Linked DNA regions of Pseudoduganella albidiflava. The protein of the gene in region 1 binds, or shares a complex with, the protein of each later gene. Links are inferred from orthologs where the notes say so. Each region holds a gene or a part of one and is shown in the gene's direction. Other genes may lie near its edges.

What was found. Proteins that work in one complex are often made in the same cells at the same time.
Region 2: the proteins of trxA (region 1) and trxB are in contact, whole or in part, in a crystal structure (PDB 1F6M), measured with the Escherichia coli proteins. The link is inferred for Pseudoduganella albidiflava from one-to-one orthologs.

What each region holds. Positions count from the first base shown.
Region 1 is NZ_CP036401.1:340,116-347,772, reverse strand. What follows is about bases 4,713-7,657. They hold trxA (thioredoxin TrxA), read left to right. Parts: upstream 4,713-5,994; coding sequence 5,995-6,321; downstream 6,322-7,657. Other genes in these bases: rho (transcription termination factor Rho), read left to right, coding at 6,454-7,657; EYF70_RS01475 (response regulator), read left to right, coding at 5,239-5,652; EYF70_RS01480 (PAS domain S-box protein), read left to right, coding at 4,713-5,237. Also shown: histidine utilization transcriptional repressor HutC, read left to right, coding at 1-512; more of EYF70_RS01480, read left to right, coding at 603-4,712. UniProt on the Escherichia coli protein: Participates in various redox reactions through the reversible oxidation of its active center dithiol to a disulfide and catalyzes dithiol-disulfide exchange reactions.
Region 2 is NZ_CP036401.1:4,582,015-4,588,008, forward strand. The notes cover bases 413-3,293. They hold trxB (thioredoxin-disulfide reductase), read left to right. Parts: upstream 413-1,318; coding sequence 1,319-2,269; downstream 2,270-3,293. Other genes in these bases: EYF70_RS18870 (DNA translocase FtsK), read right to left, coding at 413-954; EYF70_RS18880 (Smr/MutS family protein), read left to right, coding at 2,284-2,991; EYF70_RS18885 (trimeric intracellular cation channel family protein), read left to right, coding at 3,121-3,293. In the rest of the region: more of EYF70_RS18870, read right to left, coding at 1-412; more of EYF70_RS18885, read left to right, coding at 3,294-3,747; EYF70_RS18890 (P-II family nitrogen regulator), read right to left, coding at 3,928-4,266; EYF70_RS18895 (NAD(+) synthase), read right to left, coding at 4,340-5,994.

The sequences.
Region 1 (7,657 bases):
TGGCGCCGCAGAAGGTGCAGGCCACGCTGCTGGAGATCCGCAGCATCGCCGACGAGATCCGCGCCCGCGGCCACACGCACCGCAGCACGCTGCAGCGGCTCGAGCAGGGCCCCGCCCAGGAATTGCTGGCCAAGGGCTTCGAGCTGCCGGCCGCGCACCTGCTGTTTCATTCGATCATCGTTCATTACGAGAACGGCGTGCCGATCCAGGTGGAAGACCGCTGGGTCAACCCGCAGGTGGCACCCGACTACATGGCCCAGGATTTCACCCGCGTGACGCCCAGCGAATACCTGCTGGCGACCGCGCCGCTGCAGGCCGCCACGTACAGCCTGGAAGCGCTGGCGGCGCCGCGCGACATCGCCGACATGCTGGCGATGGAAGCGCGCCAGCCCTGCCTCGTGCTGCGCCGGCGCACGCGCTCGGCCGGCAAGGTGGCATCGCTCGTGACGATGTGGCATCCGGGCCACCGCTACCAGTTCGCCGGCAGCGTCGCGACGGGTGCACACGCCTGAGTTTGCCGCTCGGTGTTGTATATTCCCTCTTCATTCCCTGTTCGCCCGTCCCTGTCCGGCCATCCAGGCCGACTTCACGAAAGGAAGCCGTTGCCGCTCCACGCCACCCGTTCCGCACGCCGCCGCCTGTTGCGCCTGGCAGCAGCCCTGCTGCTGTGCGCATGCGGTCCGGCATGGGGGCTGGACCGGGTCAATGTCCAGCTGAAGTGGCGCCACCAGTTCCAGTTCGCCGGCTATTACGCCGCGCAGTACAAGGGCTTCTACCGGGATGAAGGGCTGGCGGTATCGCTGCTCGAGGCACAGCCGGGGAGCGACCCGGTACAGGCCGTGCTGTCCGGCCGCGCCCAGTATGGCGTGGGCAACAGCAGCCTGCTGCTGCACCGCGCGGCGGGCCGGCCGGTGGTGGTGCTGGCCTCGATCTTCCAGCATTCGGCCGCCGCGCTGGTGGTGCGCCGCACGCCGGACGGCAGCCCGCCGCACTGGACCGGCGCCCGCGTGATGCTGGCGCCCGGCAACGACGACGAATTGCAGGCCTACCTGCTGCGCCAGGGTGTCAAGCTGGCCGACCTGAAACTGCTGCCGCACAGCCAGCGGCTCGAGGATCTGCTGGAAGGCAAGGTAGACGCGATGTCGGGCTACATCACGGACGTGCCGTACACGCTGGACCGCCTGGGCGCGCCGTACGAGATGCTGGTGCCGCGCGCGGCCGGGATCGACTTCTATGGCGACAACCTGTTCACCACCGAGCAGGAATTGCGGGAACACCCGGAACGGGCCCGCGCGATGCGCGCCGCCACGCTGCGCGGCTGGCGCTACGCGATGGCGCACCCCGAGGAAATCGTCGACCTGATCCGCGCCCGCTATCCGCAGGGCCATTCGCGCGAACACCTGATGCACGAGGCACGCCAGACCGCCAGGCTGCTGGAGCAGCCGCTGGTCGAACCCGGCTACAGCAATCCGGTGCGCTGGCAGGCGATCGTGAATACCTACATCACCCTGGGCATGCTGCCGCGCAGCGTGCCGCTCGATGGTTTCCTGTACCGCGAACCGCCGCCGCCCCCGCGCTGGCCGTGGATTGCCGGCGGCGCGCTGGCGGCACTGCTGGCCGCCGCGGCCGTCTGGCGGCTGCGCGGCGCGCGCGTGCAGCCCCCGCCGGAGCCTGCCGGGACGGTGTCCGGGCTGGCCGCCGAAGATGCGCTGGAGGCGGCCTGCGAAGCGGCCTGGGAGTGGCATCCGCAAAGCAACGAGGTGCGCCTGTCGCCGCGCGCCGGCGAACTGCTCGGCCATGGCGTGGACGGCTTCGCGCCGCGCGACCGCGATGCCTGGCTGCAGCACGTGCACCCGGACGACCGCCTGCAGCTGATGCACGAACTGTCGCGCATCGCCCTCGATCCCGTCGACCAGACGCTGCTGGTGCACGAATGCCGGATGCGCTGCCGCGACGGCAGTTTCCGCTGGATCGTGGTGCGCGGCCGCGTGACCGAGCACGCCGGTGCGCTGGCCATGCTGGCGCGCGGCACGCTGGGCCCCGTGTGCGACCGCGCGGTGGCCGAGCGGGAGCGCCTGTCCGCCGTGCTGGAGGCCATGCCGGGCGGGATCCTGGTGGCGGACCGCACCGGCCGCGTGAAGCAGGTCAACCGCGCCGCCGCCGCCTGCTTCGGCTACCAGCCGGGCGACATGGCCGGGCTGTCGATGGAACTGCTGGTGCCGGAAGTGATGCGCAGCGCACCCGGGCTGCCGCGCGAACTGTTCTCGCGCCCGAACCTGCCGGGCCGCGTGCTGACGGCACGGCGCGGCGATGGCGCCCACTTCCCCGCCATGGTGCACCTGGCGCCGATCGAGATGGCCGGCCAGGGCCTGTCGGTGGTCTCGGTGCGCGACATGACGCGCCGCCAGCGCACCGAACAGGCGCTGCATGCCAGTTCCGAGCGCTACCGGCTGATCGTGCAGACCGCCACCGAAGGCATCTGGATGCTCGATGCCGGCAACCGCACCTCGTTCGTCAATCCCACCATGGCGCGCATGCTGGGCTACGAGCCCGACGAGATGCTGGGCCGCCCGATGAGCGCCTTCCTCGACGACGAAAGCGTGGCCCAGCAGGCGCGGCAGAACCAGCGCCGCCGCCCCGGCGAGGCCGAACAGGGCGATGCGCGCTTCTACCGCAAGGATGGCTCGTCGATGTGGGGGCTGGTGTCGACCACGCAGATCCATGCCGACGATGGCGTGTACACGGGCACGCTGGCGATGATCACCGACATCACGGACCGGCGCCTGGCCGAGGTGGCGCTGCGCAACTCGAGCCAGCGCATGGCTTCCGTGTTCAATGCCGTCACCAACGGCCTGGTGGTGCTGAACGGCGAAGGCGTGATCCTCGAATGCAACGCGGCGGCGGCCCGCATGCTGGGGCCGGCGGCGGCCAGCGGCGCGCGGCTGTGGCCCGGCACGCACGAGGATGGCCAGCCGTTCGTGGCCGACCAGCACCCCGTGCTGCGGGCGCTGGCCACTGGCCGCTCGGTGCGCGACGTGGTGATGGGGGTCGCGGGCGACAACGGCAATACCTGCTGGCTGTCGGTGAACGCGGAACCGATGCGCGACGAACTGGGTGCCGCGACGATGGCGGTGGCCAGCCTGACCGACATCACGGAGCGCAAGAACAGCGCCGACGCGCTGCGCCAGGGCGAGCAGCGGCTGCAGGAAATCATCCAGATGATGCCGATCGGACTGTTCCTGAAGGGCCCCGACCGCCGCATGCTGCTGATGAATCCCGCCTGCGAGCGCCAGTTCGGCTACACCATGGCCGACCTGCAAAATGGCACGTACGCGCACCTGCACACGCCGAAGGAAGTGGCGGAATTCGCCCGGCGCGACCGCGAAGCGTTTGCGCGCGGCGAGCAGATCGACTACGAGGAAACGCTGTTCAATCCAACGCTGCGCCAGCACCTGACGCTGCGCACGTTCAAGAAGCCCGTGTTCGACGAGCATGGCGAGCCGGTGTACCTGATCTGCATGTCGATCGACATCACTGAAGGCAAGCGCCAGGAGCAGGCACTGCGCGAACTGAACGAACACCTCGAGGAACGCGTGGCGCAGCGCACCGAGCAGCTGGACCAGGCCAAGCAGGTTGCCGAGGAAGCCAGCCAGGCCAAGGGCCAGTTCCTGGCCAACATGAGCCACGAGATCCGCACGCCGATGAATGGCGTGATCGGCATGGCGCACCTGGCGCTGAAGACCGATCTCGACCCGCGGCAGCGCGATTACCTGGAAAAGATCCGCTTTGCCGGCGAACACCTGCTGGGCATCATCGACGATATCCTCGACATCTCGAAGATCGAGGCCGGCAAGCTGGAGATCGAGCAGGCCGAGTTCCCGCTGGACCAGGTGATCGAGACGCTGACGACCGTGGTGGCGCCGAAGGCGGCCGCCAAGGAACTGCGCCTGGATATCGACGTCGATCCGGACGTGCCGCCCGTGCTGCGCGGCGATTCGCTGCGGCTGGGCCAGGTACTGATCAACTACGCCAACAATGCGATCAAGTTCAGCGAGCGCGGCACGATCGGCCTGCGCGTGCGCCGCCTGGGCGGCAGCGACACCCACTGCCTGCTGCGCTTCGAGGTCAGCGACGAAGGCATCGGCATGACGGAACAGGAAATGGGCAAGCTGTTCCAGTCGTTCCAGCAGGCCGACACGTCCACCACGCGCGCCTATGGCGGCACCGGCCTCGGCCTGGCCATCTGCAAGGAGCTGGCGCAGCTGATGGGGGGCGAGGTCGGCGTCACGAGCGTGCCCGGCGCTGGCAGCACGTTCTGGCTCACCGCGCAGCTGGGCGTCGGCAGCGCGCGGACCGACGCGCTGCCGACGGTGCCGGCCGCCGAAGCGGCGTCGCTGAAAGGCGCCCATATCCTCCTGGTGGAAGACAATACGTTCAACCAGCAGATCGGCCTGGAGATGCTGGAAGAAGCGGGCGCGGCGGTCAGGCTGGCCGGCAATGGCGCCGAAGCGCTGGCGGAACTGGCAGAATCGCGCTTCGACTGCGTGCTGATGGATGTGCAGATGCCGGTGATGGATGGCCTGGAGGCGACCCGCCGGATCCGCGCCGACGCGCGCCTGGCCGGCCTGCGCGTGCTGGCGATGACGGCCACCGCCACCAGCGACGAGCGCGAACGCTGCCTGGCGGCCGGCATGGACGACTTCATCGCCAAGCCGATCCAGCCGGCGCTGCTGGTGCGCACGGTGGCGGCGTGGCTGCCGGCGCGGCGCGCGCTGGACGTCGGCAACGACGATGGCGATGGCGATGGCGATGGGAATGGAAATGGTGCCGGCGATGGCGCGGGCGCCGCGCCGCGCCGCCCGCATGGCACGCTGGTGGGCGACCCGGCCGTCGTCGACCTGTCCGTGCTGGCCCAGGTGCTGGGCTACCAGCCCGACAAGATCCGCAATTTCGCCGTGAAGTTCCTGCAATCGGCCGAGGCGGGGCTGGCGGAACTGGATGAGGCGCTGGCCGCCGGCGACATCGGCCGCGTGCGCGAACTGGGCCATCGGCTGAAGGCGGCCGCGCGCACCGTGGGTGCGTTCGGCATGGGCGAACTGTGCGAGCGCATGGAGACGCTGCCGGCGGCCGGCCCGGCGGCGGAACGGGGTGCCTGGGCGCTGATCGGGCAATACCGCCCGCTGCTGGGGCAGATCAGGGAACACATCTTGAACCATACGACGATTGGCGACCATTGACATGAACCACCCGCTGCGCATCCTGCTGCTGGACGATGACGTCTTCATGCTGGAACTGCTGACGGAAATGATCGGTAGCCTGGGTTATCCCCACGTGCACGCCGACACCGACGCCCGCAGCGCGCTGAAGGCGCTGCCGACATTCCGGCCGGACCTGCTGATCTGCGACCTGTCGCTGCCGGAAATGGATGGCATCGAGTTCCTGCGCACCGTGGCCGAGAAGGGTTTCACGGGCAGCGTGGTGCTGCTTTCCGGCATGGACAGCGGCATCCTGCGCGCGGCGCGCACGCTGGCGACGGCCCAGGGACTGACGATCCTGGGCGCCTTCAGCAAGCCGCTGGCGCGCACCGCGCTGGCCGAGCTGCTGGCGGCGGCCGGCGCCAGGTCCGCACCGCTACACGGCGACAGAAAATAGGTTATTATTTGATCCATCCCCGCTTGATTCCCTCTTGCAAGTCTCGTTATCCGACTTGGCTGAAGCGCAGTTGATACTCGTTGATACTTTTTCGTTGGTACTTTCGCTGGTACTTTCGCTGGTACTTTCGTTGATACGCGGTTGATACGCGGTTGATACTGAGCAGATATTCGATCGATGCTTTTGATCGATGCCTCGATCGATGCTGTGATTGATAATGTGACTTGACATTGAATTGTTGCGCGACGGCTCCATCTCCCTGTCAATGGGCTGGTGGGTCTCAAGGCTGAGGCACCGGGCGCGCCAGGCGAACTTAATCTGATCCCGAAAGGGGAAAACAACATGAGCGAAAATATCAAACACATTACCGACGCGTCGTTCGAAGCCGACGTGCTGAAATCCGACCGCCCCGTGCTGGTGGACTTCTGGGCCGAGTGGTGCGGTCCGTGCAAGAGCATTGCACCGATCCTGGAAGAAGTGGCCAAGGAATATGACGGCAAGCTGACCATCGCCAAGCTGGACGTGGACGCGAACCAGACCGTGCCGGGCAAGTTCGGCATCCGCGGCATTCCCACGCTGATCCTGTTCAAGAACGGCGTGCCGGCTGCCCAGAAAGTGGGCGCGATGGCAAAAGGCCAGCTGACCTCTTTCATCGACAGCAATATTTGAGTAATATAGGTGGTGCTGCGCCCGCAGCACCACCTGCCTGGCCGGGTCCGAGGCATCCGCCCCCCGAGAATATAGAGTCCACGCAGTTCCCTCCCCTACCTTACTTTCCCGTCACGGGACACTCAAACACCTATGCATCTATCTGAATTAAAGGCCTTGCACGTTTCGGCGCTGCTGGAAATGGCCATCAGTCTGGATATCGACAATGCGGCCCGCCTGCGCAAGCAGGAGCTCATGTTCGCGATCCTGAAGAAGCGCGCCAAGTCCGGCGAGCAGATCTTCGGCGATGGCGCCCTGGAAGTGCTGCCGGACGGTTTCGGCTTCCTGCGTTCGCCAGACGCCAGCTACATGGCGTCCACCGACGACATCTATATCTCGCCGTCGCAGATCCGGCGCTTCAACCTGCATACCGGTGACTCGATCGAGGGCGAAGTGCGCACGCCGAAAGATGGCGAACGCTATTTCGCGCTGGTCAAGGTGGACAAGGTCAACGGCGAATCGCCGGAAGCCTCGAAGCACCGCATCCTGTTTGAGAACCTGACGCCGCTGCACCCGAACGAGCCGCTGCGCCTGGAGCGCGAGATGAACGGCGCCGAGAACATCACCGGCCGCATCGTCGACCTGATCGCGCCGATCGGCAAGGGCCAGCGCGGCCTGCTGGTGGCGTCGCCGAAGTCCGGCAAGTCCGTGATGCTGCAGCATATCGCGCACGCCATCACGGCCAACCACCCGGACGTGACGCTGATCGTGCTGCTGATCGACGAACGCCCGGAAGAAGTGACGGAAATGCAGCGCTCGGTGCGCGGCGAAGTCGTCGCCTCCACCTTCGACGAACCGGCCACCCGCCACGTGCAGGTTGCCGAGATGGTCATGGAAAAGGCCAAGCGCCTGGTCGAGATGAAGAAGGACGTGGTCATCCTGCTGGACTCGATCACCCGCCTGGCCCGCGCCTACAACACCGTGATCCCCGCTTCGGGCAAGGTGCTGACCGGCGGCGTGGACGCCAACGCGCTGCAGCGCCCGAAACGCTTCTTCGGCGCCGCCCGCAATATCGAAGAAGGCGGCTCGCTGACGATCATCGCCACCGCGCTGATCGAAACCGGCTCGCGCATGGATGACGTGATCTACGAGGAATTCAAGGGCACCGGCAACATGGAAGTGCACCTGGAGCGCCGCCTGGCCGAGAAGCGCGTCTACCCGGCGATCAACCTGAACAAATCCGGCACCCGCCGCGAGGAACTGCTGATCAAGCCGAACGAGCTGCAGAAGATCTGGATCCTGCGCAAGCTGCTGTACTCGATGGACGAGATCGAAGCGATGGAGTTCATCCTCGACA
Region 2 (5,994 bases), 4.2 Mb from region 1 along the record:
GTCCAGCAGCGCCAGCGGCGGCAGGTCGGTGTTGTCGATATTCTGGAACAGCACCGGCCTTTCGCGCGGCAGTTCCGCCTCCGTGAACAGCGACGGCTGCTTTTCCTTCGAGACCCGCTCGGGCTTCTCCACCGGCTCGGCCTTCGGCACCACCACCATCTGCGGCTCCACCTTCAGCGGCAGGATCTCCGGGTGCTTTTCCTCGTGCTTGACGCGTTCCTTGACGACGACTTCCTCGCGCTTCATGGTGGCCGCCGCACCCTGCCGGCGGTCTTGCGCATCCTCGTAGCGCAGCATGATCCATTCGATCGCGGTCTCGATGCCGGCGCCGATGCGCTCGGCCACGGTCAGCCACGAGACGTGGAAGAACAGCGAAATGCCCATGCCCAGCAACAGCAGCAGGATCAGCGTGGCCCCCGTGAAGCCCAGCCCCACATGCGCCGCATGGCCGACCAGCTGGCCCAGCACGCCGCCGGGCGCGCGCGGCAGGTCGGCCGGCAGCGAATACATGCGCAGGTATTCCAGGCCCATGCTGCCCGTCAGCAGCAGCACGAAGCCGATCAGGCGGATGATGCCCTCATGGCTGTGCTCTTCGTCTTCTTCCTGCTCCAGCACGAACTTGTTGGTCAGCCGGCGATAGCCGCGCCACACGAAGCGCACCAGGTAGATGCAGAACCACCAGGCCGAGAAGCCGAAGATGTACAGCATCAGGTCGGACAGCCAGGCGCCGCCGCGGCCGCCCAGGTTCTTCACGTCCGGCACCACGCTGGCATGCGACCAGCCCGGATCGCCTTCGTGGTAGCTGGCCAGGATCAGGACGAAATACAGGCAGGCGAACACCAGCGCCAGCCAGCGTGCCTCCGAAAGCAGGCGCACCAGCCGGCTCGGCAACGGTTGTCTTTCGGTTGCCGTACGCCGGTAGGAATTGCTCGTCTGTTGCGTGGTTTTGCTCATTGCTGCTTCGATGAATGCTGTGCGGTGAGTGGGCGCAGGACGGTCAAGTCAGAAGTTGCGCCAGGGGAATTGTTTCTATTGCGCTTATTTTAAGGCATCCCGGCCTCTTCAGGCCTCCCGATTCAAGAAAGTGGGGGTTCGCATATAATCTCGCTTTTGTCGACCGGGCGACTGGACCGGACCACTTGTGCGATTCGGCAAGGCCTCCATATACGGTTGGTACCCTTATCCAGGACTGGTGTCCACAGTCGGCTTATTCATTGGCTAACATCGGTCGGCTAACATTGATTGGCTGACATCGATCGGCTGACATCGACCGGCTTGCATGCATCGCCTTATTTCCTAATTTCGCAGAGAAGCTTCCATGACCACTACCAAACACGCCCGCGTCCTGATCCTTGGCTCCGGTCCCGCCGGCTACAGCGCCGCGGTGTACGCCGCGCGTGCCAACCTGAAGCCGATGCTGATCACCGGCGTCGAACAGGGCGGCCAATTGATGACGACGACGGACGTGGAAAACTGGCCCGGCGATCCGCTGGGCGTGCAGGGTCCGGAGCTGATGCAGCGCCTGCTGCAGCACGCCGAGCGTTTCAATACCGAGATCGTGTTCGACCATATCCATACGACCAAGCTGGATGAAAAACCGTTCCGCCTGATCGGCGATGCCGGCGAATATACCTGCGACGCGCTGATCATCGCCACCGGCGCCTCCGCCCAGTATCTGGGCCTGCCGTCGGAAGAAGCGTACATGGGCCGCGGCGTGTCGGCCTGCGCCACCTGCGACGGCTTCTTCTACCGCGGCCAGGAAGTGGCCGTGATCGGCGGCGGCAATACCGCCGTCGAGGAAGCGCTGTACCTGTCGAACATCGCCAGCAAGGTCACGCTGATTCACCGCCGTGACAAATTCCGCGCCGAGCCGATCCTGGTCGACCGCCTGATGGCCAAGGTCGCCGAAGGCAAGATCGAGCTGAAGCTGAACAACAACCTGCATGAAGTGAATGGCGACGACAGCGGCGTGACGGGCCTGACGCTGCGCTCCAACGACGGCGAACAGTCGAAGATCACCGTGCACGGCCTGTTCGTGGCCATCGGCCACAAGCCCAACACGGGCATCTTCGAAGGCCAGCTGGAGATGCACAACGGCTACCTGAAGACGCGCGCCGGCACCGAAGGCATGGCCACCGCCACGTCCGTCCCGGGCGTGTTCGCCGCAGGCGACGTGCAGGACCACGTCTACCGCCAGGCGATCACCAGCGCCGGCACCGGCTGCATGGCCGCGCTGGATGCGCAGCGCTACCTGGAAGCGCAGGAGTAAGAAGGAGAATGCCCATGGCAGGCAGCCTGAAGGATTTCGCCGAGCTGAAGGCCCTGGCCCAGCAGCTGAAGGGCAAGGGCGAGGAGCGCGCCAGGCAGGAAGCCGAACGCGCGAAGGCCGAGGCCGAGCGCGTCGAGCGCGAAAAGCAGCGCGTAGCCGAGGCGAGCATCTTCCGCACCACGATGAAGGGCGTCAACAAGCTGCCCGAATCGAACCGCTACGTGCCGCAGTTGCCGAAACCGGTCATCACGCCGCCCGCGCCGCCCAAGCGCAAGCTGACGGCGTCCGAGCAGAAGGACGACGACGCGGCGGTGCTGCGCGAATCGCTGTCCGACCTGTTCGGCGTCGAGCACTACATGGAAGAAGAACCGTCGCTGAACTACCTCGCTCCCGGCGTGGGCAGCGACGTGATGAAGCGCCTGCGCAAGAACTACTGGCCGGTGCAGGATGAACTGGACCTGCACGGCCTGCGCCGGGACGACGCCCGTGAAACCCTGGCTTCCTTCCTGCACAAGGCGGTCCAGCGCAACCAGCGCTGCGTGTGCGTGATCCATGGCCGCGGCTTCGGCTCGCGCGGCGGCGAACCCGTCCTCAAGTCCATGGTGCACAGCTGGCTGGTGCAGACCGACGGCGTGATCGCCTTTTGCCAGGCCCAGGCTGCCGAGGGCGGCGAAGGCGCGCTGATCGTGCTGCTGCGGGCCGCGCTGCGGCCGGAACGGTAAGTCAGTGTTTCTCCAAAAATGGGGACGGACCCCATTTTTCAGGAAATGTTTCTTGAAAAATGGGGTACGTCCCCATTTTTTTGGCAATGTTTCTGTTAACCTGTGGGCACCATCACTTCCCCTGCCCGCATGAAAATCGTTCCTCACGTTTCCCTCGTCACCGTCATCGAAGTCATCGCGATCCTGGTCGGGGCGTTCTCCGGATTCGTCGAGGCGCGGCGCAAGCGGATGGATATCGTGGGGGTCATCATCGTGGCCTTCATCGCCGCGTTCGGCGGCGGCACGCTGCGCGACATCCTCCTCGACAAAAGACCCCTGTTCTGGGTGCAGCACCAGGAATACACGATCCTGCTGTTCGTGCTGGCCCTGGCCGTGGCGCCGTTCATGAAGCACCTGCGGCACATCGTGTCGGAGCGCCTGATCGTGGTGGCCGACGCGATGGGGCTCGGCCTGTTCGCCGTGGCCGGCGTGTCGCAGGCGCTGGCAGCGGACATGCCGGTCTTCATCGCGGCGATGATGGGCGTGATCACGGGGATCTTCGGCGGCGTGCTGCGCGACATCGTCTGCAACGAGGTGCCGATGGTATTCAGGGATGGCAAGCCGTACGCGATCTGCGCATTCTTCGGCTGCTGGCTGTACATCCTGCTGCAGCAGGTGGGCGTGACGGAGGATATCGCGCTGTGGTCGTCCGCGGCGACGATCACCGTGCTGCGGCTGGTGACGTGGAAGTTCGACTTGCGGGTGGGGCGACCGTAGGGGACGGCCAGAATGCAAAAACCGGGGTCAGGCTCCAATGCCGTTAAGCTAAGCTTTTCCCGGCATATTGAAAGTGCATGCATTTACCCCAACAGCTAAGGGCTGGGGTCAGACCCGCCGGGTCTGACCCCGGACTCTGCCGTTGGGGTGAACGCATGCACACCCCTATCGGCAGCTACATCAAACAGCGTCCGGCCCCGTCTCGCCGGTACGGATACGCACCACCTGCTCCACGTTCTGCACGAAAATCTTGCCGTCGCCGATCTTGCCGGTGCGGGCAGCCTTGATGACGGCATCGACCACCTGCTCGGCCACGCCGTCGTCGACCACCACTTCCACCTTCACCTTCGGCAGGAAGTCGACCACGTACTCGGCGCCCCGATACAGCTCGGTATGGCCCTTCTGGCGGCCGAAGCCCTTGACTTCGGTGACGGTCAGGCCCGTCACGTTCACTTCGGCCAGCGCCTCGCGCACTTCGTCGAGCTTGAAGGGCTTGATAATGGCGGTAATCTGTTTCATGGCATTCTCCTTATAAAAATTGTTGGGTCAGGCGCCGGACCCGGCTCCCGGTACGGGCATCAGGCAGCCGGCATCACGCATCCGGCACGGTCTTCAGGTTCTCCAGCCACACCACCGATTCCGCATCGCTCGGCGCGCGCCAGTCGCCCCGCGGCGACAGCGAACCGCCCGAGCCCACTTTCGGCGCGTTCGGCACGCAGGTGCGCTTGAACTGGCTCTGGAAGAAGCGGCGCAGGAAGATGCCGAGGTTGTGCTTGATGTCCTTCAGCGCATACTGGTTGCGCACCACGTGGGCGTCTTCCGGCCATGCGCCGGCCGAGCGGTCCTTCCACGCATGCAGCGCCAGGAATGCCACCTTGGCCGGCGCGAAGCCGAAGCGCAGCGTGTAGTACAGGTTGAAGTCCTGCAGTTCGTACGGGCCGATCACGCTCTGCGTGCTCTGTGCCGGCGCAGCGTCGTTGGCCTTGCCGGGCACCAGCTCCGGGCTGATCTCGGTATTGACCACGTCGAGCAGCACCTGCGAATCCGCTTCGCCGAACTGGCGGCTCTCGGCCACCCAGCGCACCAGGTGCGAGATCAGCGTCTTCGGCACGCTGGCGTTCACGTTGTAGTGCGACATATGGTCGCCCACGCCATACGTGCACCAGCCCAGCGCCAGCTCGGACAGGTCGCCGGTACCGATCACGATGCCGTTGTGGTGGTTCGCCAGCCGGAACAGGTGGTTGGTGCGCTCGCCCGCCTGCACGTTCTCGAACGTGACGTCGTATTCTTCCTTGCCCTCCGAGTACGGGTGGCCGATATCCTTCAGCATCTGGATGCAGCTGGGCCGGATGTCGATCTCGTGCGCCGTGCAGCCCACGAAATCCATCAGCTTGCGCGCCTGCTCCAGCGTGCGCGTGCTGGTGGCGAAGCCGGGCATCGTGTACGCCAGGATATTCGTGCGCGGCAGGTTCAGCCGGTCCATCGCCTTGGCGCACACCAGCAGCGCGTGCGTGGAATCGAGGCCGCCGGAAACGCCGATCACGACTTTCTTCATGCCGATGGCGCCCATCCGCTGCACCAGCGCCTGCACCTGGATGCTGTAGACCTCCATGCAGCGCTTGTCGCGCACGGCCGGATTGGCGGGCACGTACGGATAGCGCGCCACCGTGCGCTGCAGCGGCAGCGCATCCTGCACCGGCAGCTCGACGGCGAACTTGACGACGCGGAACGCCTCGACCTGCTGCGCATGGCGCCGCACCGAGTCGCCCCAGGTATTGGTGCGCATGCGGTCGCGCGACAGCCGCTCCAGGTCCACGTCCGCGAAGATCGTGTGCGAGTCGTCCTGGAAGCGCTCGGACTCGGCCAGCAGCTCGCCATTCTCGTAGATCAGCGCCTGGCCATCCCACGACAGGTCGGTGCTCGACTCGCCCCGCCCCGCCGACGAATACAGGTAGGCCGCCATGCACCGGCCGGACTGCTGGCCCACGAGCTGGTGGCGGTAATCCGATTTGCCCACCACGATGTTCGAGGCCGACAGGTTCACCAGCACCGTGGCGCCGGCCAGCGCCGCGTAGGACGATGGCGGGATCGGCACCCACACGTCCTCGCAGATCTCGGCGTGGAAGCGGAACAGCGGCAGGTTGGCGGCCTGGAACAGCAGGTCGGCGCCGAACGGCACGCGCTGGCCCAGCAGCTCGACTTCCGTGGCCACCGCATCGTCCGCGGAGCTGAACTGCCGCACCTCGT